Regions from separate parts of the Serratia sp. LTN-2 genome, predicted to be linked through region 1. Evidence: riboswitches for the same ligand, from Rfam matches in the RefSeq annotation. Region 1 holds a riboswitch; each other region holds the start of a gene.
The links. A riboswitch is a leader RNA that binds a small molecule or an ion and turns the genes downstream of it on or off. The one in region 1 is predicted to bind thiamine pyrophosphate.
Positions count from the first base shown of each region.

Region 2: linked by a shared signal. The riboswitch ahead of tenA (thiaminase II) and the one ahead of thiM (hydroxyethylthiazole kinase) in region 1 are both predicted to bind thiamine pyrophosphate.
Region 3: linked by a shared signal. The riboswitch ahead of thiC (phosphomethylpyrimidine synthase ThiC) and the one ahead of thiM (hydroxyethylthiazole kinase) in region 1 are both predicted to bind thiamine pyrophosphate.
Region 4: linked by a shared signal. The riboswitch ahead of thiB (thiamine ABC transporter substrate binding subunit) and the one ahead of thiM (hydroxyethylthiazole kinase) in region 1 are both predicted to bind thiamine pyrophosphate.

Region 1 covers NZ_JCAXDO010000007.1:163,490-171,244, reverse strand. The annotation lists gene srlB (PTS glucitol/sorbitol transporter subunit IIA) at 1-338, shown strand, start outside; gene srlD (sorbitol-6-phosphate dehydrogenase) at 349-1,128, shown strand; gene gutM (transcriptional regulator GutM) at 1,174-1,530, shown strand; gene srlR (glucitol operon DNA-binding transcriptional repressor SrlR) at 1,614-2,387, shown strand; gene gutQ (arabinose-5-phosphate isomerase GutQ) at 2,380-3,351, shown strand; gene AC6BYQ_RS15705 (inhibitor of vertebrate lysozyme family protein) at 3,391-3,849, opposite strand; gene thiD (bifunctional hydroxymethylpyrimidine kinase/phosphomethylpyrimidine kinase) at 3,934-4,734, opposite strand; gene thiM (hydroxyethylthiazole kinase) at 4,734-5,525, opposite strand; TPP riboswitch at 5,561-5,657, opposite strand; gene AC6BYQ_RS15690 (hypothetical protein) at 6,130-7,077, opposite strand; gene AC6BYQ_RS15685 (hypothetical protein) at 7,109-7,375, opposite strand.
Region 2 covers NZ_JCAXDO010000003.1:181,206-188,960, forward strand. The annotation lists gene AC6BYQ_RS08015 (GlxA family transcriptional regulator) at 1-671, opposite strand, end outside; gene AC6BYQ_RS08020 (Rossmann-fold NAD(P)-binding domain-containing protein) at 798-1,532, opposite strand; gene AC6BYQ_RS08025 (LLM class flavin-dependent oxidoreductase) at 1,546-2,568, opposite strand; TPP riboswitch at 2,718-2,820, shown strand; gene tenA (thiaminase II) at 2,883-3,566, shown strand; gene AC6BYQ_RS08035 (ABC transporter ATP-binding protein) at 3,563-4,303, shown strand; gene AC6BYQ_RS08040 (ABC transporter permease) at 4,300-5,064, shown strand; gene AC6BYQ_RS08045 (ABC transporter substrate-binding protein) at 5,100-6,035, shown strand; gene AC6BYQ_RS08050 (LysR family transcriptional regulator) at 6,145-7,056, shown strand; gene AC6BYQ_RS08055 (cupin domain-containing protein) at 7,261-7,659, shown strand; gene AC6BYQ_RS08060 (aldo/keto reductase) at 7,665-7,755, shown strand, end outside.
Region 3 covers NZ_JCAXDO010000030.1:17,723-25,477, forward strand. The annotation lists gene AC6BYQ_RS26755 (thiazole synthase) at 1-628, opposite strand, end outside; gene thiS (sulfur carrier protein ThiS) at 630-830, opposite strand; gene AC6BYQ_RS26765 (HesA/MoeB/ThiF family protein) at 827-1,576, opposite strand; gene thiE (thiamine phosphate synthase) at 1,569-2,219, opposite strand; gene thiC (phosphomethylpyrimidine synthase ThiC) at 2,212-4,155, opposite strand; TPP riboswitch at 4,270-4,394, opposite strand; gene AC6BYQ_RS26780 (Rsd/AlgQ family anti-sigma factor) at 4,434-4,937, opposite strand; gene nudC (NAD(+) diphosphatase) at 5,039-5,806, shown strand; gene hemE (uroporphyrinogen decarboxylase) at 5,845-6,909, shown strand; gene nfi (deoxyribonuclease V) at 6,919-7,605, shown strand; gene AC6BYQ_RS26800 (YjaG family protein) at 7,654-7,755, shown strand, end outside.
Region 4 covers NZ_JCAXDO010000008.1:111,443-119,197, reverse strand. The annotation lists gene thiP (thiamine/thiamine pyrophosphate ABC transporter permease ThiP) at 1-514, opposite strand, end outside; gene thiB (thiamine ABC transporter substrate binding subunit) at 490-1,476, opposite strand; TPP riboswitch at 1,534-1,652, opposite strand; gene sgrR (HTH-type transcriptional regulator SgrR) at 1,690-3,351, opposite strand; gene sgrT (glucose uptake inhibitor SgrT) at 3,439-3,615, shown strand; gene AC6BYQ_RS16605 (sugar efflux transporter) at 3,769-4,965, shown strand; gene AC6BYQ_RS16600 (DASS family sodium-coupled anion symporter) at 5,110-6,582, shown strand; gene leuD (3-isopropylmalate dehydratase small subunit) at 6,620-7,222, opposite strand; gene leuC (3-isopropylmalate dehydratase large subunit) at 7,232-7,755, opposite strand, start outside.

The sequences.
Region 1 (7,755 bases):
TCACGCAAATCGGCGGCTGCGCCCGCGAGGCGTTGCTGGACAATATGCTGATCACCTTTCGTGAAGGCGCGCCGGCGGACATCGAAGAGTTCTGCTTTATCCACCGCCACGGCGCGACCGCCGGCGAACTGCAGGTGGGCGGCGTGATGGAGCTGGCGCAGCGGCGCTACGCCATTACCGCCGTCGGCAGCGTCGCCACGCAGAATCTGCGCGAGCTGGGCCACATCACCGTGCGCTTCGACGGCGAAGCCGAAGCCGAATTCCCCGGCTCGATCCACGTATCCGGCCCGACGCCGACCGATATCCCGTTGGGCAGCACGCTGTCATTTATCGCATAAGGAGTAGACCATGTCTGAAGTAGCTGTAGTGATTGGCGGCGGCCAAACGTTAGGTGCATTTTTGAGCCACGGGCTGGCGCAGGCCGGTTATCGGGTGGCGGTGGCCGATCTGAACGCCGACAACGCCAATCGGGTGGCGCAGCAGATCAACGAAGAGTACGGCTCAGGCAGCGCCTGCGGTTTTCAGGCCGACGCCACCGACGAGCAGAGCGTGATCGCGCTGGCGGCGGCGGTTGACCGGGCGTTCGGCCAGGCTAATCTGCTGGTGTACAGCGCCGGCATCGCCAAGGCGGCGCCGATCACCGATTTCCCGCTGGGCGACTTCGATCGCTCGCTGCAGGTGAACCTGGTGGGCTATTTCCTCTGCGCCCGCGAGTTCTCGCGGCTGATGATCCGCGACGGCATCGCCGGGCGCATCATCCAGATCAATTCTAAATCCGGCAAGGTCGGCAGCAAGCACAACTCTGGCTACAGCGCCGCCAAGTTCGGCGGCGTGGGGCTGACGCAGTCGCTGGCGCTCGATCTGGCGGAGTACGGCATCACCGTGCATTCGCTAATGCTCGGCAACCTGCTGAAATCGCCGATGTTCCAGTCGCTGCTGCCACAGTACGCGCAAAAATTGGGCATCGCGCCGGATCAGGTGGAGCAGTACTACATCGACAAGGTGCCGCTGAAACGCGGCTGCGACTACCAGGACGTGCTGAACACCCTGCTGTTCTACGCCAGCGATAAGGCCTCTTACTGCACCGGCCAATCGATCAACATCACCGGCGGCCAGGTGATGTTCTGACGCCAATCGACGCCCCCTTCAGCAGAGGGGGCTAAGGAGAACTCCATGACACAAGCTCTGATCGCCTTCGCGCTGCTGGCCTGGCTGCTGCAAATCGCCTTCGGCTGGTGGCAACTGCAGCGCTTCAACCGCGCCTTCGACGGCCTGTGCCGGCTGGGCGTCGTCGGCGTCGGCCGTTCCGGTGGCCGTTTTCGCCCGCGAGTGGTGCTGGCGCTGGCCTTCGACGCCGATCGGCGGGTGTGCGGCAGCCTGTTGCTGCGCGGCCTGACCGTTTTCGCCCGGCCCCGCCCGCTGCCTCGATTGCACGGTTTGCATCAGCAGGATTTACGCCCGGATGTGATCTTCCCCGAGGATCGCGCATGCCAGTCTGCACTATCGTTAGCGATTAAACCCAAATCGTGATATTTTCACATTAAAAGACATTACCTTTCATAGTGAATTATTCAGCGAGAGGAAATGCCCAACTCTTGTGAACGGGAATCGCGATGAAACCAAAGCAGCGGCAGGCCGCTATCCTTGAATATCTGCAGCGGCATGGCAAAACGGCAGTGGACGCCCTGGCCGAGCATTTCTCCACCACCGGCACCACCATCCGCAAGGATCTCACCCTGCTGGAAGAAGAAGGCGAGGTGATCCGCACCTACGGCGGCGTGGTGCTCAGCCGCGACGACGGCGATCAGCCGATCGACCGCAAAACCCATATCAACACCGAGAAAAAACGCCAGATCGCCAGCGCCGCCGTGGCGCTGATCGCCGACGGCGACTCGCTGATCTTCGACGCCGGCAGCACGGTGCTGCAGATGGTGCCGCACCTGGCACAGTTCAACAACATCACGGTGATGACCAACAGCCTGACCATCGTCAACGCGCTGGTGGAGCTGGACAACGATCAGACTATCCTGATGCCCGGCGGCACCTACCGCAAGAAGTCGGCCTCGTTCCACGGCAGCCTGGCGGAATCGGCGTTTCAGCAATTCAGCTTCGACAAGCTGTTTATCGGCGCGGACGGCGTCGATCTCAACGCCGGCGTCACCACCTTCAACGAAGTGCACAACGTCAGCAAGGCGATGTGCGAAGCCGCCAGCCGCATTATTCTATTGGTAGACTCCTCGAAATTCGGCCGCAAGAGCCCGAACGTGGTGTGCGAACTCAGCGCCGTCGACACGCTGATCACCGACAGAGACATCAACCCCGATTACCTCGCCGCCCTGCAGGCGAAAGGCATCAATATCTTTCTGGTAGGAGATCCCGATGAGTAACGCCAACGCCCTGCTCGCCTTCGCCCGCGAAACGCTGGAGATCGAGCTAACCGAAGCGCAGCGCCTGCTGGCGCGCCTGGATGAGAACTTCGTCTGCGCCTGCGAGCTGCTGCTGAACTGCCGTGGCAAAGCGGTGATTTCCGGCATCGGCAAGTCCGGCCATATCGGCAAGAAGATCGCCGCGTCGCTGGCCAGCACCGGCACGCCGTCGTTCTTCGTGCACCCGGCGGAAGCGCTGCACGGCGATCTCGGCATGATCGGCGCCGACGACGTGGTGGTGTTCATCTCCTACTCCGGCCGCGCCAAAGAGCTGGACCTGATCCTGCCGCTGTTGGCGGAGAACGGCATTCCGGTGATCGCCGTCACCGGCGGCAAAGAGTCGCCGCTGGCGCTGGCCGCGGCCTGCGTGCTGGATATCGGCGTCGAGCGCGAAGCCTGCCCGATGGGGCTGGCGCCGACCTCCAGCGCAGTCAACACCCTGATGATGGGCGACGCCCTGGCGATGGCGCTGATGCGCCAGCGCGGTTTCAACGCGGAAGACTTCGCCCGTTCGCACCCGGGTGGCAGCCTGGGGGCGCGCCTGCTGAACCGCGTGCATCACCTGATGCGCACCGGCGATCGCCTGCCGCGCGTGAGCGAAAGCGCCAACGTGATGGAAGCGATGCTGGAACTGAGCCGCACCGGGCTCGGGTTAGTGGCGGTCTGCGACACGCAGCAACGAGTGGTGGGGGTGTTTACCGACGGCGACCTGCGCCGCTGGCTGGTGAAAGGCAATAGCCTGCAGGATCCGCTCAGCCCGGCGATCACCCGCCCCGGCTATCGGCTGCCGGAGCAGTGGCGTGCCGGCGAAGCGCTGGAAGCGCTGCACGAACAGCACATCAGCGCAGCCCCGGTGGTCGATATGGACGGCGTACTGGTGGGGGCGCTCAACCTGCACGATCTGCATCAGGCCGGCATCGGCTGATCGGTGCCGGGGGTGCCTGCAGCGGCGCCCCCAGCCAGATTATTTCCAGTCAGGATTGTTCTCGAACTGCTGCTTCAGCAGCGCCTTCATATCTTCATCCGGCTTACCGAGCCACTGGTACTTGGCGTACTTCTTCGGGTGATCGACGGCTTCCGGCCGGTCCGCCACCTCGACCCGCACGCCCCAGGCCTGGGATTTATCCGCGCTGAACGCCACGATTAAAAAGTTGTTGCCGCAGTCGTGCGGTTTGCACAGGTTGCCGACCAGATACTCTTTGCCCTTCCAGTTCAGATTCTGCGCCGGCGTAGAGGTGCCGACGCCCTTGCGCGCCCAGCCCGGCATCCGCGCCTGGCCTTTCACCATATTTTGCCAGCTGGCCTGATACCCCGGCTGCTGAATCAAATCCGATGTGGTGACGATCTGCTGGGCCAAGCTGCCCGCGCTGAAGCTAAGCAGTACGCCGAAGAGGGCGCAACGCAGCGTCTGGTGTCCCGTCATAGTGCTTCTCCCTAGGTTAAATCAGGTTTCGCCCGTAAAACCGGGCCTGAACTAGTCAGACCACGGTTGCGGCAAAAAGTTGACTCACCACCAGGCGTGGAAATGATGCACCGGCCCGATGCCGTGCCCCACTTCCAGCGTATCCGCCTGTTGCAGCGCTTTTTGCAGGTAGCCCTTGGCGGCGGCTACCGTCGCCGCCCAGTCGGCATGGCGCGGGCGCAGCGCCGCCAGCGCGGCCGAGAGCGTGCAACCGGTGCCGTGGGTGTGGCGGGTGGCGACGCGCGGCGCGGTAAAGCGCTGCTCGCCTTCTGCGGTAAACAGCCAGTCCGGGCTCTCGCTTTCGCTCAGGTGGCCGCCCTTCATCAACACCGCCTGGCAGCCCATCGCCAGCAGCGCCCGCCCCTGTTCGCGCATCTGCGCTTCATCTTCCGCCGGCGCGCACGCCAGCAGCGCCGCCGCTTCCGGCAGATTCGGCGTAATGATCGACACCAGTGGCAACAGCTCGCTGCGAATCGAGGCCACCGCCTCCGGCGCCAGCAACGGATCGCCGCTTTTCGCCAGCATCACGGTATCCAGCACCACGAACTCCGGCCGATAATGGCGCAGGCGTTCGGCCACCGCCTGCACGATGTCGGCGTTGGCCAGCATGCCGATCTTGACGCTGTCGATGCGCACGTCGCTGAACACCGAGTCCAGCTGCGCGGCGACGAACGCCGGATCGATGTAATACACCGACTGCACGCCGCGGGTATTCTGCGCCACCAGCGCGGTGATCACCGAAGTGCCGTAGGCGCCAAGCGCCGAGAAAGCTTTCAGATCGGCCTGAATACCGGCGCCGCCGCTGGGATCGGTGCCGGCGATGGTCAGCGCGTTGATACGTTTCATCACAGATCCTCCCCGCGCAGTTGATACAACGCGTCGAGGAACGCCGGTGTAAAGCTGCCCGGCCCGGCGGCCTGTTTGGCCGCGAGGCCGCCGCAATGGGACATCACCCGGCAGGCGGTCGCCACATTGTCCAGGCGATCGCCCGGCAGCGCGCAAAACGCCGCCACCACCGCCGACAGCGCGCAGCCGGTGCCCACCACCCGCGTCATCAGCGGGGAGCCGCCTTCGATCGCCCAGTCGCGCTGGCCGTCGGTGACGTAATCCACCACGCCGGTGACCGCCACCACCGCGCCGCTGCGCAGCGCCAGCTCACGCGCGGCGGGCAGTGCCGCCAGCGAATCGTCACCGCTGTCCACGCCGCGGCCGCTGGCCAGCAACCCGCTGAGCGCCATGATTTCCGAGGCATTGCCGCGTATCGCCGCCGGTTGCCCGTCCAGCAGCTGTTTAGCGAAGGCGGTGCGGTAGGAGAGCGCGCCGACCGCCACCGGATCCAGCGTCCAGGGCTTGCCGGCCTGATTGGCGGCGGCCACCGCCGCCCGCATCGATTCGGCGCGCAGCGCGTTGAGGGTGCCGACGTTGATCAGCAGGCCGTCGGCCAGCGCGCTGAACTGCGCCGCTTCTTGCGGCTCCACCACCATCGCCGGGGAGGCACCGAGCGCCAGCAACACGTTGGCGGTCAGCGATTGCACCACTTCGTTGGTCAGGCAGTGGATCAGCGGAGACCGCTGTTGGAATTGGGTCAGACAGGCCGCGGCGCGAGCGCCGGGTAGTGCATCAGGTCGAGCGATCATATTCCTCCCAACCGGCGTTCAAGAAGGCGGCGCCGGTTGGGCGGCCGTGACTTCCCTACGCTGGCATTATCCAGATCAGGTAATACGGGTATTTCTCAGCCTTCACGTAGAAGGGCACCCCGAGTCATGAAAATCAATAGGTTGTGATCAACGCTGCGTTAATCCCTGAGCGGGATGGTAATGCCAGCGGGAAGTCTTGTAAACGGCAAAGCTACTCTTTTGGGGCATGTATAGCAGATTGAATGTCAATCTATGTGATACAAATAACTCCCCATCCCTTAGACGCAAGTTCTCATGGGCGTTAGAATATGAAGAAATTAACGAAGGGAATTGCATACCAAACTAACCGAGAAGCATGCACTAGCGATCCAGCAATGGGTTAATAGTAAAATATGCGAGCTCACTGATAATCACGAGGGAGTGCTACGTCAGCTTTACTAAACAATGCCTTTTGCCATTACTACAGAATTCCGGCTTAAGACTCACAAAAACCGGGAGTATCCCGGTTTTTGCTGTCAGGCTTGTTAATTCGGTTAGATATCGCCATCAACTATTAGGTAATCAAGAATAGTTGTTCAAGAGAAAAAACCTAATATTTATTATGTTAAAAATCAATTTTATCACGATTATAGTTGGCACGAAGGAAGTCTTCATACTTCACTGGAAGAATCCCAATCTCCCCCCATGTTTTATCTTTAGACCAATACCCTGCACCACATGGTTCGACTTTTCCAAAAAACAGAAGAATTCGTCTTAATGAATTACTCTGAGTAATTCCTCTAGCGTCCAGATCACCGTTACTGGCTGATATTCTAAAATCGACGTTACCAACAAGCCTAGGGTGTCTTAAAAAAACATGACTTTTATTTTCAAATCGTTCTATGCGTACAATTTCCCCAAAATAGAATCTAGGGAAATCATCTTCAGCATCTATTTCAGAAGCTTCTTTCAAGCATTCTGCTAAAACATACTGATGCACATTTTCTCCCACCACTAGATGAATATCTCGGTAGTAATTTTGACGAAAATTCGCACATAAGGATTGAATGCTGGTTATCTTACTTGGTAGATTAAACGTCTGACCTTCGTGACGAGATGCTGGAACGTTAACTGATGGCCCATCTTCGCTTTCAAATTCTGTCTCAACCGGTTCGCCATGCTCTTCATCTTGCTGCCTAGCAGTATTTTGAGGCCTTTCCTGTTTAAAGCCGCTAATAATAATCAGATCGCCATCTTCAACAGCTTTAGCTGCTTCAGCCTCTGAATCGTATTTTTTTCCAACCATAATACCACTCCGTAAGCGGCAATATGGTGCATCTTCATCAGGGAAATGACGAAAAAGAGCATCAGCCCCATTAGCCATAACAGCTACTGCTGGATCTCCAGGAACCCTTAACAAAGGCTCATAACAAGAAGGACAATGTAGATGTCCTTTCATTTCTGCTTCATATTCTAAAGGCTCAACCTCAGTACGGCTCAGAGCAACAATAGGCATTGTTGATTTATCCCATCGGGGATCATAATAAGCATAGGCGATTCTTCGAATGGTCATGTTTTTCTCCCTATAAAAACTACATCTACACTTATTTCTTATTACCGTAAGACGCAGAAACACCATCAAGATAGCCCTGAGCATAGGCAGCATGCGGGCTTTTATGCCGTACATTCCCAGCTTGGCTCTCAGGAAGTGAATCTAATTCAATTCGAAGCATTTCATCTCTTCTTACCCCCGCCAGGTACCCTCTTTCATATGCACAACCACAGCACTTATGCCTGCCTATCCCTCCCTGATCGTCAGGAAGCTGTTCGAAAAAACCCCAGTATCGATGTTGATCTTCACAATTAGCCATAGATCAATTTTCCTTTAGGAAAGGAGTATCAAAGCTATATGAGTACCACCACCTTATTTTTCAAGAAAAATCTCCATGAATTTTTGACCAACCTCACAAAACCAATGGAAAAAGATGACTATTTATACTAAGACAGCTAATCAACCACATAAAAAGCTCATGAGGTAGGAGGGAGGAGAAAATGTCTAACAAGGTCCAGCACTTCTCATGCCTACCATTATTGTTGATTAAAAAATTTACTATTTCAGTCAGAAATCACCACTAAGAAAGTTGCGCGAAAAATAATTTACAACGATTGGTATTACCAAAAACACTCAAGTGCTGGATGTCAAGATGTTCGTAAACATAGACATACATTTTCCCAATTCAGGAAACTCTCG
Region 2 (7,755 bases), on a different contig from region 1:
CAGGACTGCAGGTCGCGGATCGGGCCCGGCGATTTGGCCTGGTTGAGCGGGTAGCGGCTGAACTGCGCCTGCCCGCCGGGGCGGCGTAGAAACATCACCAGGTCCTGTGCCACTTCGCGGGCCTGTACGAAGCCATAGTCGTCCTCCACCAGCGCCAGCGTCAGATCGAAGCCGGAACTGACGCCGCCGGAGGTCCAAATCGGCCCGTCCTGCACGTAGATCGGGCCGTTTTCGACCTGCACCTGCGGGAAGCGCGCCTGCAGCGTTTCCGCCAGCCGCCAGTGGGTGGTCGCCCGTCGTCCGTCCAGCAAGCCGGCCTCGGCCAGCAGCAGAGCCCCGCCGCAGACCGAGGCGATACGGCGCGCCTGCGGGGCCGCGCGGCGCAGCCAATCCGCCACCAGGGCGCCCTCTTCTTCGGTCGCCCCTTTGCCGGCGACGATGACGGTATCGCGCGGCAGGGCCGGATCGAGATCCGCCAGGCGATGATCGGCCAGCAGGCTCAGACCGGACAGGCCGTGTACCACCCGATGGGATTGCGTGGTGGCGACCGCGATCTGATACAGCGGCGCCTCGGCAGGGCTCAGGCGATTGGCCTGCATCAGAATATCGGCGATGCCCGCCGCTTCGAACAGCATGCCCCCTTCGGGGACGATAATCAGAAATGTGTGCATGGCGATAATATAAATAACAATCAAAACAGGCCAGGCAACCACTGTATAAGAAAAGCCCCGTCGGTTCACCCTGCGGGCATAAAAAAGCCCGCCGATAACCACCGACGGGCCAGGAGAACGCGGCCATCAGGCCTGAGGCAAACTCACCTCGCTCACGCGCGCCAACTGCGCCAGCAGCGCCGTTTGAAACGCCTCGTCGTGCACCGCCGCATGAGGATCCAACCGCTGCTGATGGTGCCAATAACCGCCGGAAACCAGGGCCTGCGGCTCATCGCTGCTCACCAGCCACGCCTGCGTCACGTGTCCCAGCGCCAGATCGTCGGGCGCGTCCGCGCCGCCCATTTTGGTCGGCACCCAGCCGGGATCGACTGCGCTGCTGATGACGCCGGGCCACAGGCGCGCCACGGCGGCGGCCAGCGCGGTGACGAACAGCTTGCTGTCCGAATAGGAGCCGGCTGCGCCGCCAAGCCAGTCCACGCCGTTCAGTTCCGCCACGCCGTCAAAGTGCATGCTGCTACTCAGGTAGACGATGCGATCGGGGCGTTCGATCAGGGCCGTCAGCAGATAGGGCGCTATCACGTTCACCGGCATCACCTGCGGCCCGGTGAACATGCCGGCGTTGTGGATCACCGCATTCGGGCGGCCGAGGCGATTCACCTGCTCGGCGACCTGCCGGATCTGCTGCACCTCGGACAGGTCGCCAATCACCGCCTGCGCGCCCCGATCCAGCAGATCGCGCACCGCCTCCAGACGGCCGGGGGCGCGTGCATGCAGGATAACCTGATGCCCTTCGTCCAACAGCGTTTGCGCGGCGGCGCGGCCCAGCCCGTCCACCGAGCCGGTAATGAAAATACGTGACATGCCAGTCCTCCGTTTAGCGCCAGCCGAGCGCCGGCGCGACATGGGTTAAAATCGATTCGATAACGTGGGCGTTGTAATCCACGCCCAGCTGGTTAGGCACGGTCAGCAGCAGCGTATCCGCTTCGGCGATGGCCTCGTCCTGCGCCAACTGCTCGATCAGCGCGTCCGGCTCGGCGGCATAGCTGCGGCCGAAGATCGCCCGGGTCTGCGCGTCGATATACCCCAGCTGATCGCCCTCTTTGCCGCCGCCGCCGAAGTAATTGCGATCCCGCTGATCCACCAGCGCAAAGATGCTGCGGCTCACGGAAACCCGCGGCTCGCGCGCATGGCCGGCCTCTTGCCAGGCGGCGCGATAGGCGCGGATCTGCTTGGCCTGCTGGATATGGAAGGGTTCGCCGGTCTCGTCGTTCTTGAGCGTCGAGCTTTGCAGGTTCATACCCAGCTTCGCCGCCCAGACGGCGGTCGCGTTCGAACCGGCACCCCACCAGATGCGATCGCGCAGCCCGGCGGAAAACGGCTCCGGCCGCAGCAGCCCGGGCGGATTGGGGAACATCGGCTGCGGATTGGGTTCAGCGAACCCTTCGCCGCGCAGCGCTTCCAGAAAGACTTCGGTATGGCGACGGGCCATGTCCGCGTCGGTTTCCCCCTCGGCCGGGGCATAGCCGAAATAGCGCCAGCCGTCGATCACCTGCTCCGGCGAGCCGCGGCTGATGCCGAGCTGCAAACGCCCGCCGGCGATCAGATCCGCCGCGCCGGCGTCCTCCACCATATACAGCGGGTTTTCATAGCGCATGTCGATCACGCCGGTGCCGATCTCGATGCGTTGGGTTTTGGCGCCGATGGCGGCCAGCAACGGGAATGGCGATCCCAGCTGGCGCGCGAAGTGGTGCACACGAAAATAGGCGCCGTCCGCCCCCAGATCTTCGGCGGCGACCGCCAGATCGATAGACTGCAGCAGCGCATCCGCCGCTGAACGGGTGCCGGACTGAGCGGAAGGCGACCAGTGGCCAAACGAGAGAAAACCAATCTTTTTCATCGGGAATCGTCCTCAAAGGCAAAACATAGGCCTACAGTGACAAAAACCGCGCGCTCTGCGCCAGCAAAATCGCCCCCGATCGCACTAAACGAACCGATTGCCGCGCCGCCGCCCGACGATTGTAATCAAAAAACAAATGTCGTATAACAAGCAGCTCCGAGGGGTGTCCTGTTACGGGCTGAGATGGCGTAAGCCGAACCCTTTGAACCTGATCTGGGTCATGCCAGCGAAGGGACGGTTAGGCAACAACGCAATCACCCGTTGCCTGTTCATACCTCAGCGTGCCCGGATCTCCACTGACTCAAGGAGGTCCCATGTCCATCACCACCCTGTTCGAAAGCGGTCTTTACGGCCGGCTGCGGCAACAAGCCGGCAGCCACTGGCAGGACTACGTCGATCACCCGTTTCTGCAGCAGCTGGCCGCCGGTACCTTGCCCGAACGCGCTTTTCGTCGCTACCTGACCCAGGACTATCTGTTCCTGCTGCACTTCGCCCGCGCCTACGCGCTGCTGGTCAGCAAGCTGCGCACCCTGCCGGAGATGCGCGCCGCCACCGCCTCGCTCAACGGTATCGTCGCCGAACTGCCGCTGCACGTGGCCTACTGCGCCGAATGGGGGTTGAACGAAGCGCAGATCGCCGCCCAGCCGGAAGCGGCGGAGACCATGAACTACACCCGCTACGTACTGGATATCGGCCATGCCGGCGACGCCCTCGATCTGCTGGCCGGCCTGCTGCCCTGCGTGGCCGGTTATGCCGAAATCGGCCTGCGGCTGCTGCACGATCCCGCCACCAAAATGGAGGGGAATCCTTACGCCTCCTGGATCCGCAACTACGGCGACGAGGGCTATCTGGCCGGCGTGCGCGCCGCCATCGAACTGCTGGAGACCATCGGCCATCAGCGCGGGGCGCAGAGCCGCCTCACCGAGCTGGCGCAGATTTTCACCACCGCCACCCAGCTGGAATCGGCATTTTGGCAAATGGGGCTGAACGCCTCATGACCTCCCCGCTTCTCCCGCCCGGCATCCAGGTGCGGGATCTCAGCCTGCGTTTCGGTCAGCAAATCGTCTTCGACCGGCTGAGCTTCGACATCGCCGGCGGCAGCTTCGTCGCTCTGCTCGGCGCCAGCGGCGCCGGCAAAACCAGTTTGCTGAAGATCATCGCCGGGCTGGCGCAGGCCAGCTCAGGCACGGTGAGCGGCAGCGACGGCCTGCCGATCGCCGGGCGCATCGCCTACATGGGGCAGAAAGACCTGCTCTACCCCTGGCTGACTATCGAGGAGAACGTCGCCCTCGGCTCGCGGCTGCGCGGCGAAGCGCCGGATCGGGCGTGGGCGGCGCACCTGCTTGAACGCGTGGGCCTGGCCGCGCATGGCCGCAGCCTGCCCGCCGCGCTGTCCGGCGGCATGCGCCAGCGCGCCGCCATCGCCCGCACGCTCTACGAACGCCAGCCGATCGTACTGATGGACGAACCCTTTTCCGCGCTGGACGCCATTACCCGCGCCGAAATCCAGAGCCTGGCCGCCGAGCTGCTGGCGCAAAACACCGTGCTGCTGATCACCCACGATCCGATGGAGGCCTGCCGCCTGAGCCACCGCCTGCTGGTGCTGTCACCCTGGCCGCTCGGTCTCGACGATAGCCACTGCATCAAAGGGCAGCCGCCGCGCGCGCCGGATGACGCCGACCTGCTGAAAAGCCAGGCCGAGTTGCTGCAGCAGATGGTGAGGGCGGCGCAATGAATATCGCCAAAGAACGCGGGCTTACCCGCCTGCGGCGCGGGCTGACGGTGTTCGCCGGCCTGCTGCTGTGGTGGCTGGCAGGGCAAAGCGGCATCCCGGCCTTTCTGCTGCCCACGCCGGGCGCGGTGGCGCAGGCGCTGTGGGACGGGCGCGGCTACCTCGCCTGGCACACGCTGGTCACCGCTTCGGAGATCGTCAGCGGGCTGGTTCTGGGCGTGTTGCTCGGCGCGGCGCTGGCGCTGTGCATGATCTTCTCACCGCGCCTGCAGCGCTGGCTGATGCCGCTGGTGCTCACCAGCCAGGCGATACCGGTGTTTGCCCTGGCCCCGCTGCTGGTGCTGTGGTTCGGCTTCGGCATGAGCGCCAAGGTGGCGATGGCGGTGCTGGTGATCTTCTTCCCGGTGGTGTCGGCCTTCTTCGACGGGCTGCGCCGAGTCAACAACGACTATCTCGATCTGGCACGCACGATGCGCGCTTCGCGCTGGGCGCAACTGCGGCACGTGCGGCTGATGGCGGCGCTGCCGGCTTTCGGCTCCGGCCTGCGCATGGCCGCTGCAGTCGCGCCGATCGGCGCCATCATCGGCGAATGGGTCGGCTCGGCCGAAGGGCTGGGCTACGTGATGCTGAACGCCAACGCGCGCATGCAGACCGACGTCTGCTTCGCCGCGCTGTTTATTCTAGTGCTGATGACCGTGTTGCTGTGGGCCGCGGTGGATGCGCTGCTGCGGCGCCTGATCGTCTGGGCGCCGGAAAACGACTGATGATTGCAACCATAACCAGGGATAAAGGAACGACCATGATTAAACATACCCTCTGCGGGCTGTTGCTCGGCGCCGCCATCACCGGCCAGGCCGGCGCGGCCGAGAAATTGACGCTGGTGCTCGACTGGTACATCAACCCCGATCACGCGCCGATTATGGTGGCCGAGCAGATCGGCGCCTTCAAGGCCGCAGGGCTGGACGTCAAGATCGTGCCGCCGTCCGATCCGGCGCTGCCGCCGCGGCTGGTGGCCGCTAAACAGGCCGATCTCGCCATCACCTATCAGCCGCAACTGCACTTCTTCGCCGATCAGGGCCTGCCGCTGATGCGCGTCGGCACGCTGATCAACACGCCGCTGAATACGGTGATCGCGCTGGACAAGAACATCGCCTCGCCGGCGGATCTCAAGGGCAAAACGGTGGGTTACTCGGTAAGCGGCATCGAACAGGCGACGCTGGCCACCATGGTTGAACACGAGCATCTCAAACCGCAGGATATCAAGCTCATCAACGTCAACTTCCAGCTGACCAGCGCCCTGCTGGCGGGCCAGGTCGATGCGGTGATCGGCGGCTACCGCAACATCGAAGCGCTGGAGCTCAAGCTGCAGGGTAAAGAACCGGTGGTGTTCAACGTCGAAGATTACGGCGTGCCGGCCTACGACGAGCTGATCATCGTCGCCAACCGCGATGCGGTGAACGAGCCGAAAATTCGCAAATTCCTCGCCGCGCTGAAGCAAGGCAGCGACTACCTGCACGCGCACCCGCAGGACACCTGGCTGGCGTTTGCCAAGGCGCACCCGGAGCTGAATACCGAGCTGAACAAGCAGGCCTGGCAAGCCAGCCTGCCGCTGTTTGCGCGCGATCCGGCCAAGCTGGATCGCGCGCGCTACCAGGCTTACGAGCAGTTCCTGTTCGACAACAAGCTGATCAAGAAAATCACCCCGGTAGAACAGTACGCGGTGGAGCTGGACTAACGAGCAGCAACAGCCGCTGCTGGCATGCTGCGGCTGTTCGCTTCGGTTGCGATACCCTGTACGCCGGGCTTATCATCAAACCCTTTCGAACAGAAACAGTGGGACGAAAATGGCCACGTTCACCCGGGCAGAACTCGCCGAACTCAATGTGTTCTCTACCATTTGCCGAAAGAAAAGTTTCCGGCTGGCGGCAGCGGAACTCGGCGTCAGCACTTCGGCGCTCAGCCACACCATGCGTTCGCTTGAAGAGCGCCTCGGCGTAAAGCTGTTGAACAGAACCAACCGCTCGGTCGTCCCTACCCCGGCAGGCATGGCACTGGTAACCGAACTCGATCGGGGATTCGACTACATCAAATCCGCCCTATCGACGCTGGAACAGTATCGCGATGAACCCATTGGCCACCTTCGCTTGAATATTCCGCATGATGCGCTCGATTTGCTCATCGCCCCTGTCATGGAAAGCTACGCCCAAACACATCCTAAAATAGCGCTGGAAGTGGCCGTCAATAACCATCAGGTAGACATCATCAAAGAAGGTTTCGACGCCGGCATCAGGTATGGCGAGATCATCCCCAAGGACATGATTGCCGTTCCTTTGACCGGCAGTCTGAAATGGGTTGTCGCCGCAGCGCCGGCCTATCTGGCAAAGCATGGCGCGCCAGGTTCGCCGTCGGAGTTGAAAGATCACAGTTGCATCAATATGCGATTGGGAGACGGTGCGGTTTATCAATGGGAATTGGGCAACGATGAAACGTATTGCCGGTTGTCGGTGAACGGGCAATATACTTTCAGTGAAACCTCAATGATCATCAAAGCGGCGCTCGCCGGGCTGGGGTTGGCCTACTGTCTGGAAATGCAAATCGATGAACACTTGCGCACTGGTGAATTGCAATGCGTCATGCCCCATTGGTCACATCTCAGCGCCCCCTTTATGATGTACTACCCCAGCCGTCGCCAGTTGCAACCTGGATTGCGGCCTTTGATTGCGCTGATAAAAGCGCAGCATCGCTCCCTTGGTTGATATCGACTCAACGCTCCGTCAAAAAACATTCAACGCATTGTATAGTATTCTGTCAGTGATGTGCGGGAACGTCGGAATAATGGTGTTCGTCCGCATGCAATATTATCCTGCCTGGGATAAAACATAGCCACACCACCGCTTGAGCCATGAATGTTTTATTTCAGTGACCGGTTAATCACGCCCATCATTTACAGTGAGTGCCGTATGAACGCATTATATTTTGATCTGGAAGAAAGGAAAAAACACTTTCCTGACACCGCCGACTCTCTGATCGTCGATATGTACCTTGAAGATTCGCCACAGGGCAGCGTCCGCCTGTTCCGCGTCTATGCCGAGGTTCCCGCACACTACCACAAACAATGTGATGAAATCTTGATCATCGTGGAAGGTGCGCTGGAGTTTCAGGCCGGCAACGATGCAAAAAGAGTTTTAGCCGAAAACCAAATGGTGATATTTAAGCGAAACACCGTTCACAGCATCAAACCTTTTAACGGCAAGCCCGTTTATTTTTTATCTATCGATACACCTCGTCGGGAAGCCTCTGACGTGCACTTTATTAATCCTGCTCATGAACATTTAAAATTCATCAGCCATATTGGGTAATGAATATGCGTAATTCACAACACCTGTTCACCAATGACGGTAACGCGATACCTGCCATCGGATTCGGCGTCTGGCAGTCGCGAGGAGATGAATTGA
Region 3 (7,755 bases), on a different contig from region 1:
CCACGGCGATGGCGGTATTCACCAGCACCGCGTCGGCGCCCAGCTCCATCGCTTCCAGCGCGTGGCTCGGCGCGCCGATGCCGGCGTCGACCACCACCGGTACCCTGGCTTGCTCAATGATGATCTCGAGGAAGTCGCGGGTGCGCAGGCCGCGGTTGGAGCCGATAGGCGCACCGAGCGGCATCACCACCGCACAGCCCACCTCTTCCAGCCGCTTGCACAGCACCGGATCGGCGCCGCAGTAGGGCAGCACCACAAAACCGTCTTTCACCAGCGTTTCCGCTGCCTTCAGCGTTTCTATCGGATCCGGCAGCAGATATTTCACATCGGGATGGATCTCCAGTTTCACCCAGTGGGTGCCGAGCGCTTCGCGTGCCAGCCGGGCGGCGAACACCGCCTCGGCGGCGGTTTTGGCGCCGGAGGTGTTGGGCAACAGCCTGACGCCCAGCTGCTGCAGCGGCGCCAAAATGGCGTCGTTGCCGCCGCGCAGATCGACGCGCTTCATGGCCATGGTCACCAGCTGTGAGCCGGAGGCCGCCAGCGCCTCCAACATCAGCGCCGGGGTGGCGAACTTGCCGGTGCCGGTGAACAGGCGCGAGGTAAAAGTGGTATCGGCGATTTTCAGCATGTCAGCCTCCGGCGATCGCTTGAAACAGCAAAATGTCGTCACCGTCCTGCACCTGATGGTCGGCCCAGTCGGCGCGCGGGATGATGGTTTGGTTGATCGCCAGCGCGGTGCCCGGCTGGTGGCGTTCCAGCTGGGTCAGCAGAGCGGCGACGCTGAGCGGCTGCGCCAGCTCCAGCGGTTGATCGTTCAAACGGATCTTCATACCGCGCCTCCGCATACCGGGCAGGCGCGGGCCTGGCTCAGTTGCAGCGTGCTCCAGCTCTGTTGCTTGCCGTCGAACAACCGCAGTTTGCCGCTGAGGGGGGAAGGCATGCCGGCCAACATCTTGATGGCCTCCAGCGCTTGCAGGGTGCCGATCACGCCCACTACCGGGCCGAGCACCCCGGCGGTACGGCAGTTGCGCTGCGGCTCTTCCTGCTCCGGGTACAGGCAGGCGTAGCAGCCGTGCGCGTAGGGCGGCTCGAGCACCAGTAGCTGGCCGCTGAAACCGACGGCGCTGCCGCTGATCAGCGGCTTGGCGGCGGCGATGCAGGCGGCATTGACCTCATGACGGGTCGCCATATTGTCGCAGCAGTCCAGCACCAGATCGGCGCGGGTGACCGCGTCGCGCAGCGCTTGCCCCTGCAGCCGCTGCGCCAGCGGGATGAGCTCCACCAAAGGGTTCAGCGCCTGCAGATGGCGCTGCGCCAACGCCGCCTTGCCGGTGGCGGTATCGGCGCTGCGGTAAAGGATTTGCCGCTGCAGATTGGTGACGTGCAGCTGGTCGTCGTCGGCCAGCAGCAGTGTGCCGACGCCGGCGGCGGCCAGATACAGTGAAGCCGGGGAGCCGAGCCCCCCGAGGCCGACGATTAACACCGTGGCGCGCTTGAGTTTCTCCTGGCCTTCCGGGCCGACGTCCTCCAGCAGCAGCTGGCGGCTGTAGCGCAAAAACTCCCGATCGTTAAGCATCGTTCGGATCCTCGCCTTCGATCAGCCGCAGCAGCTCGGCCGTCGCCGCGCGCCAGTCCGGCGCCTGGGTGATGGCGCTGACCACCGCCACGCTGCCAACGCCGCACGCCAGCACCGCCGGAACGCGATCGATGCTGATCCCGCCGATCGCCACCGTCGGGTAATCCGCCAGGCCGGCGATGTGGCGTTTCAACTCCGCCAGCCCCTGCGGCGCCGAAGGCATGTCTTTGGTCTGAGTGGGGAAGATGTGCCCCAGCGCGATGTAGGAAGGTTTCACCGCCAGCGCGCGCGCCAGCTCGGCGTCGTCATGGGTGGAGACCCCCAGCCGCAGCCCGGCGCGGTGAATGGCCGCCAGATCGGTGGTATCGAGATCTTCCTGGCCCAGATGCACGCCGTAGGCGCCGTGCTTGATCGCCAGCCGCCAGTAATCGTTGATGAACAGCCGCGCCTGATAACGCCGGCCCAGCGCGATGGCGGCGGCGATATCCTGTTCAACCTGCTCGTCAGGCAGATCCTTGATGCGCAGCTGGATCGTGGTGACGCCGGCCTCCAGCAGGCGAGCGATCCACTCAACGCTGTCGACCACCGGGTAGAGCCCCAGTTTGTAGGGCGTCGCCGGGAAGGGGGTAGTGATATCAGTCATTGCTGGTCTCCTCTTGCAAAGAGGTGGCGCTGTGATAGAGGTCGCTGCCGCGGGCGCGGAACTCGGCGGACATTTTTTCCATGCCGGTCAGCTGCACTTCGATCGGCTTGGCGGCCTCCTGGGCGGCGGCGTAGTCGCGCACCTCCTGCGAAATTTTCATCGAGCAGAATTTCGGCCCGCACATTGAGCAGAAGTGGGCGATCTTGCCGGACTCCTGCGGCAGGGTTTCGTCGTGATAGGCGCGCGCGGTGGCCGGATCGAGCGCCAGATTGAACTGATCTTCCCAACGGAATTCGAAGCGCGCCTTGGACATGGCGTTATCGCGGATCTGCGCGCCCGGATGGCCTTTGGCCAGATCGGCGGCGTGAGCGGCGATCTTGTAGGTGATCAGGCCCTGTTTGACGTCCTCTTTGTTCGGCAGGCCGAGGTGTTCTTTCGGCGTGACGTAACACAGCATGGCGCAGCCGAACCAGCCGATCATCGCCGCGCCGATGCCGGAGGTGAAATGGTCATAGCCCGGGGCGATATCGGTGGTCAGCGGGCCGAGGGTGTAGAACGGCGCTTCGTGGCAGTGTTCCAGCTCTTCGGTCATGTTGCGGCGGATCATCTGCATCGGCACGTGGCCCGGGCCTTCAATCATCACCTGCACGTCGTATTCCCAGGCGATTTTGGTCAGCTCGCCCAGCGTATGCAGTTCGGCGAACTGGGCTTCGTCGTTGGCGTCCTGAATCGATCCGGGGCGCAGGCCGTCACCGAGCGACAGCGAGACATCGTAGGCGGCGCAGATCTCGCAGATTTCACGGAAGTGCTGATAGAGGAAGTTTTCCTGATGGTGCGACAGACACCATTTGGCCATGATCGAGCCACCGCGCGACACGATGCCGGTCAGGCGTTTGGCGGTCATCGGCACGTAGCGCAGCAGCACGCCGGCGTGGATGGTGAAGTAGTCGACCCCTTGTTCAGCCTGTTCCAGCAGCGTATCGCGGAACATCTCCCAGGTGAGGTTCTCCGCCACGCCGTTGACCTTCTCCAGTGCCTGATAAATAGGCACCGTACCGATGGGCACCGGGCTGTTGCGCAGGATCCATTCGCGGGTTTCGTGAATATAGCGGCCGGTGGAGAGATCCATCACGGTGTCTGCGCCCCAGCGGGTGGACCACACCAGTTTCTCCACTTCTTCTTCTATCGACGACGTGACCGCCGAGTTGCCGATATTGGCGTTCACCTTCACCAGGAAATTGCGGCCGATGATCATCGGCTCCGCCTCCGGGTGGTTGATATTGGCGGGAATGATAGCGCGGCCGGCGGCCACTTCCTGACGCACGAACTCCGGCGTGATGTTGTCCGGCAGGTTGGCGCCCCAGCTCTGGCCCGGATGCTGGTGGCGCAGCACCTCGCCGCGAATGCGCTCGCGCCCCATGTTTTCGCGGATGGCGATGAATTCCATCTCCGGGGTGACGATGCCGGCACGGGCGTAGTGCAACTGGGTGACGCACTTGCCCGGCAACGCTTTGCGCGGCAGCGGCAGGTGTTCGAAACGCAGGTGATCGAGGCCTTCGTCCGCCAGCCGCTGTTGGGTGAAGCCGGAGCTGGCGCCGTTCAGAGTGGCGGTATCGCCGCGCGCGTCGATCCAGCCGGCGCGCAGCTTGGCCAGGCCGGCGTGCACGTCGAGCTTGGCTTGCGGATCGCCGTACGGGCCGGCGGTGTCATACACCGGGATCGCCTCGTTCTGTTCATACTGCGGATTATCTTTGCTGCCGCCGACCAGGGTCGGGCTGAGCTGAATTTCACGCATCGGCACCTGGATATCGCTGCGCGAGCCCTGCAGGTAGATGCGGCGTGAGTTAGGGAAAGCCATACCTTGCAGCGTGTCGATAAACTGCTGGGCGGCTTCGCGTTGCGCTTTGCGGGCGCGCGGTGGATTAACGTTAGACATAGCAAGTTCCTACCAGTGTGTTGGGTTGGGAAAGTTGCTTGTCTGGAGTTCGGAGGGAGTAATGATGGTGGCCGATAAGGCAGGGCGCCCGCAAAAAGAGGGCCGTGCTTGTGGCGATAGATTACTCTTGTTCCCTTCGCGGGTATTAACCCGATCAGGTTCCGCGGATCCCGAATTAACGGTCTCAGCCTGGCTGATTCGATGAACAAATCAGGCGCTAGGCACTCCGACAAGATGCCCCCCAGTATAGGAGGGATAAGAAAAAAAACTATAAAATTTTAACGCGCCGGATCCAGCGCCTGGTCCGGCAGCGGTTGCTGCGCGGCTTCCGCCTCCAGCAGGATCAGCTTATCTTCCAGCGCAAAGCGCGCCGCCAGCGTTTCGCCGATATCCGACAGGGCCTGATGGAACTCCAGACAAACCTCCTGATCGATATCCACTTCGGTATAGCGATCGTGGAACGCCATGATCTGTTCGGTATTGGCCCACAGCTTGGGATAGATGTTCACCGCCAGCGACATTTTCGGACTGGCCGCGCCTTCCACTTGTTTGATAATTCTGTCATAGATATGAAAATGCCCTGCGGAGAGGTAATCCACCAGGTTGTGGCAAAAGTTCTCCAGCGCTTTTTCATTCAGCGGCGTATGCTTTTCTTTATTCGGTTTGAGGCCTACCAGCGTGCAGTAGGCGACCAGCAACTGCTTGCGGGCCTGAAGCCATTGATCAACTAATTCATTACTACCGCCAACGCGCTGAGTCAGCCTTTCCAAACGGTTGAGCATGTTTGACTCCGTGTAAGTAATAAAAGTAACCGGTAAGTTATTAAAATGTAACAAAGCCGATTCGTAGAGTGCCAGTGAAGCTGAGGTTGTGCAACAACGATATGGAACTTGCATTAACGGGCAATGAAAACGGCTGGTGGATCGTCAGCCATGAAAGCAAACTTTGGTTACCGAACGGTGAATTGCCGTCGGGAACGGCCGCCGCCCTCGGGCTGCAGGGCCACATGGCGCGCACCATCGGTGAATGGGAGGGCGCGCCGGTTTGGCTGGTGCGCCAGGCGATGCCGCGGGAGATGGGCTCGGTGCGTCAGCTGTTGGATCAGGATCGCGGCTTGTTCCAGCTAGCCGGGCGCGGCGTGCAGCTGGCGGATTTCTACCGCTCCCATCGCTATTGCGGCTACTGCGGCCATGAGATGCACCTCAGCCGCACCGAAAGCGCCTGCCTGTGCGGCCATTGCAAGGAGCGCTACTACCCGCAGATCGCGCCCTGCGTGATCGTCGCCATTCGGCGCGAGGATCAGATCCTGCTGGCGCAGCACGTGCGCCATCGCGGCGGCATTCACACGGTGCTGGCCGGCTTCGTCGAAGTGGGCGAAACGCTGGAACAGGCGGTGGCGCGTGAAGTGATGGAAGAGAGCAACATTGAAATCAAAAACCTGCGCTATGTCACTTCGCAACCCTGGCCGTTCCCGCACTCGCTGATGATGGCCTTTATGGCCGATTACCATCAGGGCGAAATCCGTCACGATCCCAAAGAGTTGCTCAACGCCGGCTGGTATCGTTACGACCAATTGCCGCTGTTGCCGCCGCCCGGCACCGTGGCACGCCGCTTGATTGAGGACACCGTGGCGCTGTGCCGGGCAGAATAATGTACAATGGCCGGCAGATTATTAAGGGAGCCCCATAAATGACTGAGTTGAAGAACGATCGTTACCTGCGCGCGCTGTTGCGTCAGCCGGTGGATGTGACCCCCGTATGGATGATGCGCCAGGCCGGTCGTTATTTACCGGAGTACAAGGCAACCCGCGCCCAGGCCGGTGATTTCATGTCGCTGTGCAAGAACGCGGAGCTGGCCTGTGAGGTCACGCTGCAGCCGCTGCGCCGCTATGCGCTGGACGCCGCCATCCTGTTCTCCGACATTCTCACCATTCCTGACGCCATGGGGCTTGGCCTGTACTTTGAAGCCGGCGAAGGTCCGCGTTTCAGCTCACCCGTCACCTGTCGTGCCGACGTCGACAAACTGCCGGTGTTCGATCCGGAAGTGGAGCTGGGCTATGTGATGAACGCGGTGCGCACCATCCGCCGCGAGCTGAAGGGCGAAGTGCCGTTGATCGGCTTTTCCGGCAGCCCGTGGACGCTGGCGACTTACATGGTCGAGGGCGGCAGCAGCAAGGCCTTCACCAAGCTGAAGAAGATGATGTATGCCGAACCGGCGACGCTGCACCTGTTGCTGGACAAGCTGGCGGACAGCGTGATTCTGTACCTCAACGCCCAGATCAAGGCCGGTGCGCAGTCGGTGATGGTGTTCGACACCTGGGGCGGCGTACTGACCGGGCGCGACTACCGCGAGTTCTCTTTGCACTACATGCACAAGATCGTCGATGGTCTGCTGCGTGAAAACGACGGCCGCCGCGTGCCGGTGACGCTGTTCACCAAAGGCGGCGGGCAATGGCTGGAGGCGATGGCCGCCACCGGCTGCGACGCGCTGGGGCTGGACTGGACCACCGACATCGCCGACGCGCGCCGTCGCGTAGGCGACAAAGTGGCGCTGCAGGGCAATATGGATCCGTCGATGCTCTATGCTTCTCCGGCGCGCATCGCGGAAGAAGTGGAGACCATTCTGGCCGGTTTCGGCCACGGCAACGGTCATGTGTTCAACCTGGGCCACGGCATCCATCAGGATGTGCCGCCGGAGCACGCCGGCGCCTTCGTCGAGGCGGTGCACGCGCAGTCGGCGAAATACCACCGCTGAGGATCCGAGGTGACCGATATGCAGGCCCTGCGCGCCGAACAGCTGCGGCGCGCCGCTGAAGTCATTCGCTATGACGATCTGCCGGCCGAACCGCCGACGTTCATCGCCGGCGCCGACGTGGGCTTCGAACAAGAGGGGGCGGTGACGCGCGCCGCCATCGCCATCCTGCGCTATCCGTCGCTGGAACTGGTGGAGTATCAGGTGGCGCGCATCGCCACCGTCATGCCTTATATCCCGGGCTTCCTGTCGTTTCGCGAATACCCGGCGTTGTTGGCCGCCTGGGGGCAGCTGCAGCAGAAACCGGGGCTGATCTTCGTCGATGGGCACGGCATTTCACATCCGCGGCGCCTTGGCGTCGCCAGCCATTTCGGCCTGCTGGTCGATGTGCCGACCATCGGCGTGGCCAAGAAGCGCCTGTGCGGCAAATTTGCCCCGCTGGACGCCGCCGTCGGTGCGTTGGCGCCGCTGGAAGATAAGGGCGAACAGCTGGGCTGGGTGTGGCGCAGCAAGGCGCGCTGCAACCCGCTGTTCATCTCTACCGGGCATCGCGTGGGCGCCGACAGCGCGCTGGCGTGGGTGCAACGCTGTATGGCGGGCTACCGTTTACCGGAGCCGACCCGCTGGGCCGACGCCATCGCATCGCGTCGCCCGGCGTTTCAGCGCTGGTTGCAGCAGCATCCGGAGGTGTCGCGATGAGCGATTTCGGGTACACTGCGCCGCAGATAACGCGTAAGAGAGTAAATCATGCTACGTAACCCGATTCATTTACGCCTGGAACGGCTCGAGGCCTGGCAACATTTGACCTTTATGGCCAGTTTGTGCGAGCGTATGTACCCGAATTACCAG
Region 4 (7,755 bases), on a different contig from region 1:
ATTGGCGCTGTTCCACCGGAATATTCTCCAGCGCCTGCAGCAACAGGCGGGTCGCCAGCGGCAGGTTAAAGAACAGGTGCGCCAGCAGAATGCCCTGCAGGCCGTAGGGCGAGAAGCCATACTCCACGCCTAGCCAGCCGCACAGCGTCGCCAGCCAGCCCTGGCGCCCATAGACGCTGAGCAGGCCGAACACCGCCACCAACACCGGCAGCACCAGCGTCATGGCGCACAGCCGCAGCAGCAGTTGCCGGCCAGGGAAACGGCGGCGATAGAGCGCGCGCGCCAGCGGGATGGCGGGCAGCACCGAGATCAGCGCCGACAGCAGCGCCTGCCAGAAGGTGAAACGCACCACGTGCCACAGATAGCTGTCCTGCCACAGGCTGCGCCAGTCGCTGTCCGGCGCGTGACGCCACAGCGAACCCATCGCCAGCGCGGCGACCAGCAGGATCACGCCGGCGGCCAGCAGCCCCGGCCAGAGCCAGCGGGGGATCAGCGGCTGACGGCGGTTTGCCATGCCCGGATCCAGCCGCCGCGTTGTGTGGCCACCTCTTCGGCGCTGTACTGCAGCGCGGTATGCGGTACGTTCATCTGTTCAAAGCCGACGGGCAGCGGAGTGTTGATCACCGGGTACATCCAGTTGCCGGTCGGAATGGTGTTCTGGAATGCCGGCGTCACCATGAACTGCATGAAACGCTCCGCCAGTTCGGGTTGTTTGGCGGCCTTCAGCTTGCCGGCCACTTCCACCTGCAGGTAGTGGCCTTCGCTGAACATGGCGGCGGCGTAGAGGTCTTTTTTCTCTGCGATCAGGTGGTAGGCGGGAGAGGTGGTGTAGCTGAGCACCAGATCGCCTTCGCCTTTCAGGAACAGGCCGTAGGCTTCACTCCAGCCTTTGGTGACGGTGACGGTCTTCTTCGCCAACTGCTGCCAGGCGGCCGGCGCCTTGTCGCCATACACTTTCTGCATCCACAGCAGCAGGCCGAGCCCCGGCGTGCTGGTGCGCGGATCTTCGTAGATCACTTTCCAGTTGCGATCGCTGCTGACCAGCTCCTGCAGGCTTTTCGGCGGGTTCTTCAGTTTTTCTTTGTTGTAGACGAAGGCGAAGTACCCGTAATCGTAAGGCACGAAGGTCGCGTCCTGCCAGCCGCCCGGCACCGTCAGTTTGGCGCTGTCGACGCCGCTCGGCGCGAACAGGCCGGTTTGCTGCGCCGCCTGCAGCAGGTTGTTGTCCAACCCCAGCACCACGTCGGCGGCGCTGTTCTTGCCCTCCATGCGCAGACGGTTCAGCAGCGAAACGCCGTCTTCCAGCGCGACGAACTTCAGTTCACAGCCGCACTCGGCCTCGAAGGCTTTCTTCACCGCCGGGCCAGGGCCCCAGTCGGCGGCGAAGGAATCGTAGGTGTAAACCGTCAGCGTTGGCTTGGCGAACACCGGCGCGGCGCACAGCAGCAATAAGCAGGGCAGATATTTTTTGACCACGTTGCACTCCTGAGAAATAAGGGGGCAAGGGCATCTGAGGGGGCGAGGCGGCGTCGCCGGTTCGCTGGGCTCAAATCCCTCCGCCGGTATTGACCGGATCAGGTTCGACGGGTGTGCTCTCAGCGGAAAATCGGGCGTGTGATACGCAGCGAATTTCCGCACCCCGTTGAGACGGCGCTATTGTAAAGATTAACCGGCCTTGACGAAAGGCGCTTATGCCTCCGGTGGGGCAAACCAGGCGGACTTGAAGTCGAACCAGCCGAGGGTGTTCATCCGCACGCCGCGCATGCTGCGCTGGCCGTGCAGCTGCAGCCAGTGGTGGAACAGCGGATGCAGTTGATGATCGCTGACCAGACGTTGGCAAAACTCCGCCAGCGGCAGGCGGTTGGCTCGCCACAGCGCGGCGTCCTGCGCCAGATCCTCGTTCATGCAGTGCTGCATCAGCGGCAGTTCATACAGTGTGGCGAACAGCGAAAACTCCAGCGGCAGATAGAAGTTGGCGCTGCCGAGCCACAGATCGCTGCGCGCGTCCCCCTGGTGCCAGGTGGCGTAGTCCACGCTTTGCACGATCAGGCGGATGCCGTGCTGCGCCAGCAGCGGCTCGATCGCCTGACGGATGGCGTGAAACTCCGAATGCTCATTGAAGTGGGTCATCGTCAGTTCGGTCAGACCCGGCGGCTTGGGCTGCTGCGCCAGCGCGCGGTTGTGGTGCCAGCGCGGCAGCAGGCCGTACGCCGGCGACCAGTAGCGCTGATAGAGCGGCCCGGCGTGGCTCAGCAGCGAAATGGGATTGATCAATTCGCACAGCCAGCTGCGAATGGCGGGATCGGCCGCCAATGGGGAGCGCCGATCGAACAGCAGGAAATAACAGCCCTCTTCCAGCCGGCTTTCCAGTTCATTGTTGGCGGTTTCATCGCCCTGCAGCTGTACGCCTGAGTGCACCAGCTCTTCGGAGAATTCCGGCAGCACCCAGATATTCACCTCATCGATCAGCGCCCGGTAGCCGAAATAGTCGTCGAAGGCGTGGATCTTCATCTGGCTGGGGAGATTGCGCACCACGCGGTATGGGCCGGTGCCGATCGGATGGCGGGCGAAGTCCGGCAGCTCGCGCCATTCGCGCGGCAGGATCATGGCGTGTACGCTGCCTAATAGCCAGGGCAGCCAGTGATCGGCGCTGCGCAGATGCACGTCGACAACGAACGGCGTCGGCGAGGTGACGCTTTCGATATGCGAGAACAGCGGTTGCGAGGTCAGACGCGAAAGCGAACTGATGACGTCCGCCATCTCCAGCTCGCGGCCGTGATGAAAATGGATCGCCGGGCGCAGGTAAAACCGCCAGTGCAGCGGCGTCAGCATTTGCCAATGGTGGGACAGGTCGGACTCCAGTTCCCCGTTTTCCTCATTTATGCGCGTCAGGCCGTTGAAGATCTGGCGCGCCAAATGGGTCTCCGAACGCCGCAGCGCCGAGCCGGGCAGCAGGTTGTACAGCTGCCGGTAGTAGAGCACCCGCAGGATGTGTTTCCCCTGGCGGAAGCTGCGCCCCAGCTGCGACAGCAGCATCTGGCGTACCACGTCTTTGTCGCCTACCAGTTGCACCAACTGATCGATGCGATCCTGCTCCAGGAGCTCCTCGGCCCGCTGTTGCTGCAGCGCCAGGCCGGTGTAATGGAAGGTGAGACGCGAACGTTTGCCGCGCCCCGATTCCGCCTGCCAGGTGAGCCAACCCTCCCGTTGCATGGCGCTCAGCAGGGAGCGCACATGCCGCCGCGAGCAGCTGAGCGCCTCTGCCAGCGCCTGCAGCGTGGTGTCGGTGGTTTCGCCGTGGCAGCGCTGCCACAGACGGATGAACTGCTGCTGCAATCTGGACGTGGACATAAAAGAGGAACACTCCCGCCTCAAGTCGTCAATTTTTCTTTCCCTATATTACGCCGATAATTTTCATCAATGAAAGGGGAGGGCGTAATGATGAAAGCTTTCTTATCCAAACAGTTCTATCAGCGCTATTTCCGCGCGGTGCGCCGTCAGCATGCCGACTGGCTGAGCGTGGTGCCCGAACAGGCGCGGCTGGCGATGCTGGCGCACCTGACGCAATGGGACATCAAAGAGATGACCGACAAGCAGTACCGCGAGCACCTGTAGGGGCTGCGGTGACAAGTTTCTGAGTAATGGTGCTGTTTCACCAGCCAGTGGGGCGACCCACTGGTTTTTTTATGCCTGGTCAGGGCGATGCGCTTGCATTTTTCTCGCCGTGGCCTAAGGTTTCACTTTCGTTTTGAGGTCAGGGAAGACGATATGCAACGCCTGAGCCGGCTGACACTGCGCATCAACCCCATCTTTGCCGCATTCCTGCTGATCGCTTTTCTTTCCGGCATCGCCGGCGCGTTGCTGACGCCGACGCTCAGCCTGTTTCTGACCACCGAGGTGAAAGTGCGGCCGTTGTGGGTCGGGCTGTTTTATACCGCCAATGCGGTGGCCGGCATCCTGGTCAGCTTCCTGCTGGCCAAGCGCTCCGACACCCGCGGCGATCGACGCCGATTGATCCTGCTGTGCTGCCTGATGGCGGTCGGCAACTGTCTGTTGTTCGCTTTCAATCGCGATTATCTGACGCTGATCACCGCCGGGGTGTTGCTGTCGGCGATCGCCAACACCGGCATGCCGCAGATTTTCGCGTTGGCGCGTGAATACGCCGACAGCGAGGCGCGTGAAGTGGCGATGTTCAGTTCGGTCATGCGTGCCCAGCTTTCGCTGGCGTGGGTGATTGGCCCGCCGCTGTCGTTTGCGTTGGCGCTGAATTATGGGTTCACCGTGATGTTTCTGATCGCCGCCGCCACCTTCGTGATTTGCGCGCTGCTGGTGTGGTTCACGTTGCCATCGGTGCCGCGCGCGGCGGAGCGCAATGAGCTGCATGGCGGTGCCTCTGCGCCGATCGCGCCCGCCGGCGCCTGGCGCAATCGCGACGTGCGGCTGCTGTTCATCGCTTCGATGCTGATGTGGACCTGCAACACCCTGTACATCATCGACATGCCGCTGTATATCACCGCCGATCTCGGGCTGCCGGAAGGGCTGGCCGGCGTGTTGATGGGCACCGCCGCCGGGTTGGAAATCCCAGCGATGCTGCTGGCTGGTTACTACGTCAAGCGCTTCGGCAAACGCAATATGATGCTGTTGGCGGTGACGGCGGGCGTGCTGTTCTACCTTGGGCTGACGATGTTGGCGACCAAGCCGGCGCTGCTCGCTCTGCAGCTGCTCAACGCGGTGTTTATCGGCATTGTCGCCGGTATCGGCATGCTCTATTTTCAAGATTTGATGCCGGGCCGACCGGGCGTCGCCACCACGCTGTTCACCAACTGCATCTCCACCGGGGTGATCCTGGCCGGGGTGCTGCAGGGCGCACTGGTGGAGAACCTCGGTCACTACTCGGTGTACTGGCTGGCGGCGCTGCTGGCGCTGGCGGCGCTCTGGATGAGCGCCAAAGTGCGTGAAGTGTGAGGTCAAACGGCGGCATTCTTGATGCAAGTCATTGAGAATGCTAAACCGGACGCCCAAGCTGAAGGCATATGGAGCGCGATCGTTGCGTCCACGCCCGTCTCGCTATTGAGACGCCGCCTCGTTGTTTAGAACAGTGGGAACGTTATGGATAAACTCACACCGCTCAAACCGCTTCCTTCCCTGTGCGCGCTCGCCGCCACGCTGATCATCTGGTTCCTCATTCCCGTCCCCGAAGGCGTTGCGCCCAACGCCTGGCAGCTGCTGGCGCTGTTTATCGGTACCATCATCGCCATCATAGGCAAGGCGATGCCGATCGGTGCGGTCTCGGTGATCGCCATCGCTCTGGTGGCGGTGACCGGCGTCACCAACCCCGGCAAGCCGGGCGCGGCGCTGGACGACGCCCTCAGCGGCTTCTCCAACCAGCTGATCTGGCTGATCGGCTTTTCGATCATGATCTCCCTCAGCCTGAACAAAACCGGACTGGGCGCGCGCATCGGCTACTATTTCATCTCGCTGTTCGGCAAGAAAACGCTGGGCATCGCCTACGCGCTGACGCTGGCGGAAACCACGCTGGCGCCGGTGACGCCGAGCAATACCGCGCGCGGCGGCGGCATCATTCACCCGATCATGAAGTCGATCGCCGACAGCTTCGGCTCTAAACCCGAACTTAATACCTCCGGCAAGATTGGCCGCTATCTGTCGCTGGTGAACTACAACATCAACCCGGTCACCTCGGCGATGTTTATCACCGCCACGGCGCCTAACCCGCTGATCGTCAGCCTGATCGCCAAGGGCACCCACGGTAACTTCGAACTGTCCTGGTCGATGTGGGCGGTCGCCGCCCTGGTGCCGGGGCTGTGTTCGCTGATCGTGATGCCGCTGGTTATTTACCTGCTGTATCCGCCCGAGGTGAAAAGTACGCCGGACGCGCCGCGCTTCGCGCGCGAAAAACTGCAGGCGCTGGGGCCGGTGACGCTGCCGGAAAAAATCACCCTCGGGGTGTTCGCGCTGCTGCTGGTGCTATGGGCCGGCATCCCGGCGATGATCTTCGGCCCGGCGTTGGCGGTTAATCCCACCACGGCGGCGCTGATCGGCCTGGCGGTGCTGCTGGCCACCGGGGTGCTGAGCTGGGAAGACGTGCTGAAACATAAAGGCGCCTGGGATACCGTGGTGTGGTTCTCGGCGCTGGTGATGATGGCCAGTTTCCTCGGCAAGCTGGGGCTAATAGGCTGGCTGTCGCAAACCGTGGGCAACGGCATCGACCATATGGGCATGAGTTGGGTGGGCGGCACGATCTTGCTGACCATTATCTATTTGTATTCTCACTATTTCTTCGCCAGCACCACCGCGCACGTGACGGCGATGTTCGCCGCCTTCTTCGCCGCCGGCATCGCGCTCGGGGCGCCGCCGGCGTTGCTGGGCCTGATCCTGGCGTTCTCTTCTTCGCTGATGATGTCGCTGACCCATTACGGCACCGGCACCGCGCCGATCATCTTCGGCTCCGGCTATGTGACGTTGGGGGAGTGGTGGAAAGCGGGATGGGTGATGAGCGTGGTTAACCTGCTGATCTGGATGCTGATCGGCGGGGCATGGTGGAAGCTGCTGGGCTACTGGTGAGGGAAAAATTCACCCGCCGGGCGGCGGGTGAAAGGGATCAGTTCAGAAATGCCGGCTGCTGCGCTTCGTAGCGGGAGATGTCCGCTTCGTGCTGCAGCGTCAGGCCGATGCTGTCCAGTCCGTTGATCATGCAGTGGCGGCGGAAGCTGTCGATTTCGAACGGATAGCTTTTGCCGCCGGCGTTGACCGTCTGGTTCTCCAGATCCACCACGAACTCTGTTCCCTCGTTGGCGTCCACCAGTTTGAACAGCTCGTCCACCTGCTGCTCGCTCAGCGTCACCGGCAACAGCTGGTTGTTGAACGAGTTGCCGTAGAAGATATCGGCGAAGCTCGGCGCGATCACCACTTTGAAACCGTAGTCGGTCAGCGCCCAGGGGGCGTGTTCGCGCGAGGAGCCGCAGCCGAAGTTTTCGCGCGCCAACAGGATGCTGGCGCCTTTATAGCGCGGTTTGTTCAGCACGAACTCCGGGTTCGGTTGCTGGCCGGCGTCGTCGAGGAAGCGCCAGTCGTTGAACAGGTGCTGGCCGAAACCGGTGCGGGTGACCTTCTGTAAAAACTGCTTGGGAATAATGGCGTCGGTGTCGACGTTGGCCGCATCCAAAGGCACCACTAAGCCGGTATGTTGAGTAAATTTAGCCACGTTAGCCCCTTAGTGAATATCACGGATGTCGGCGAAGTGACCGGCGACGGCGGCCGCGGCGGCCATCGCCGGGCTGACCAGGTGGGTGCGCCCACCGCGGCCCTGACGCCCTTCAAAGTTACGGTTGCTGGTGGATGCGCAGCGCTCGCCCGGATTCAGGCGGTCGTTGTTCATCGCCAGGCACATCGAGCAACCCGGCAAACGCCATTCGAAACCGGCTTCGATAAAGATTTTGTCCAACCCTTCGGCTTCCGCCTGGGCCTTCACCGGGCCGGAGCCAGGCACTACGATAGCCTGCACGCCGCTGGCGACCTTGCGCCCCTTGGCGATAGCCGCCGCCGCGCGCAGATCTTCGATGCGTGAGTTGGTGCAGGAGCCGATGAACACTTTGTCGATCGGCACCTCGGTCAATTTGATGCCCGGTTTCAAATCCATGTAGGCCAACGCTTTCTCGGCGGAGGCGCGCTCGACCGGATCGCTGAACGATTCCGGCGCCGGGATCGCCTGATTGACGGCGATCACCTGGCCGGGGT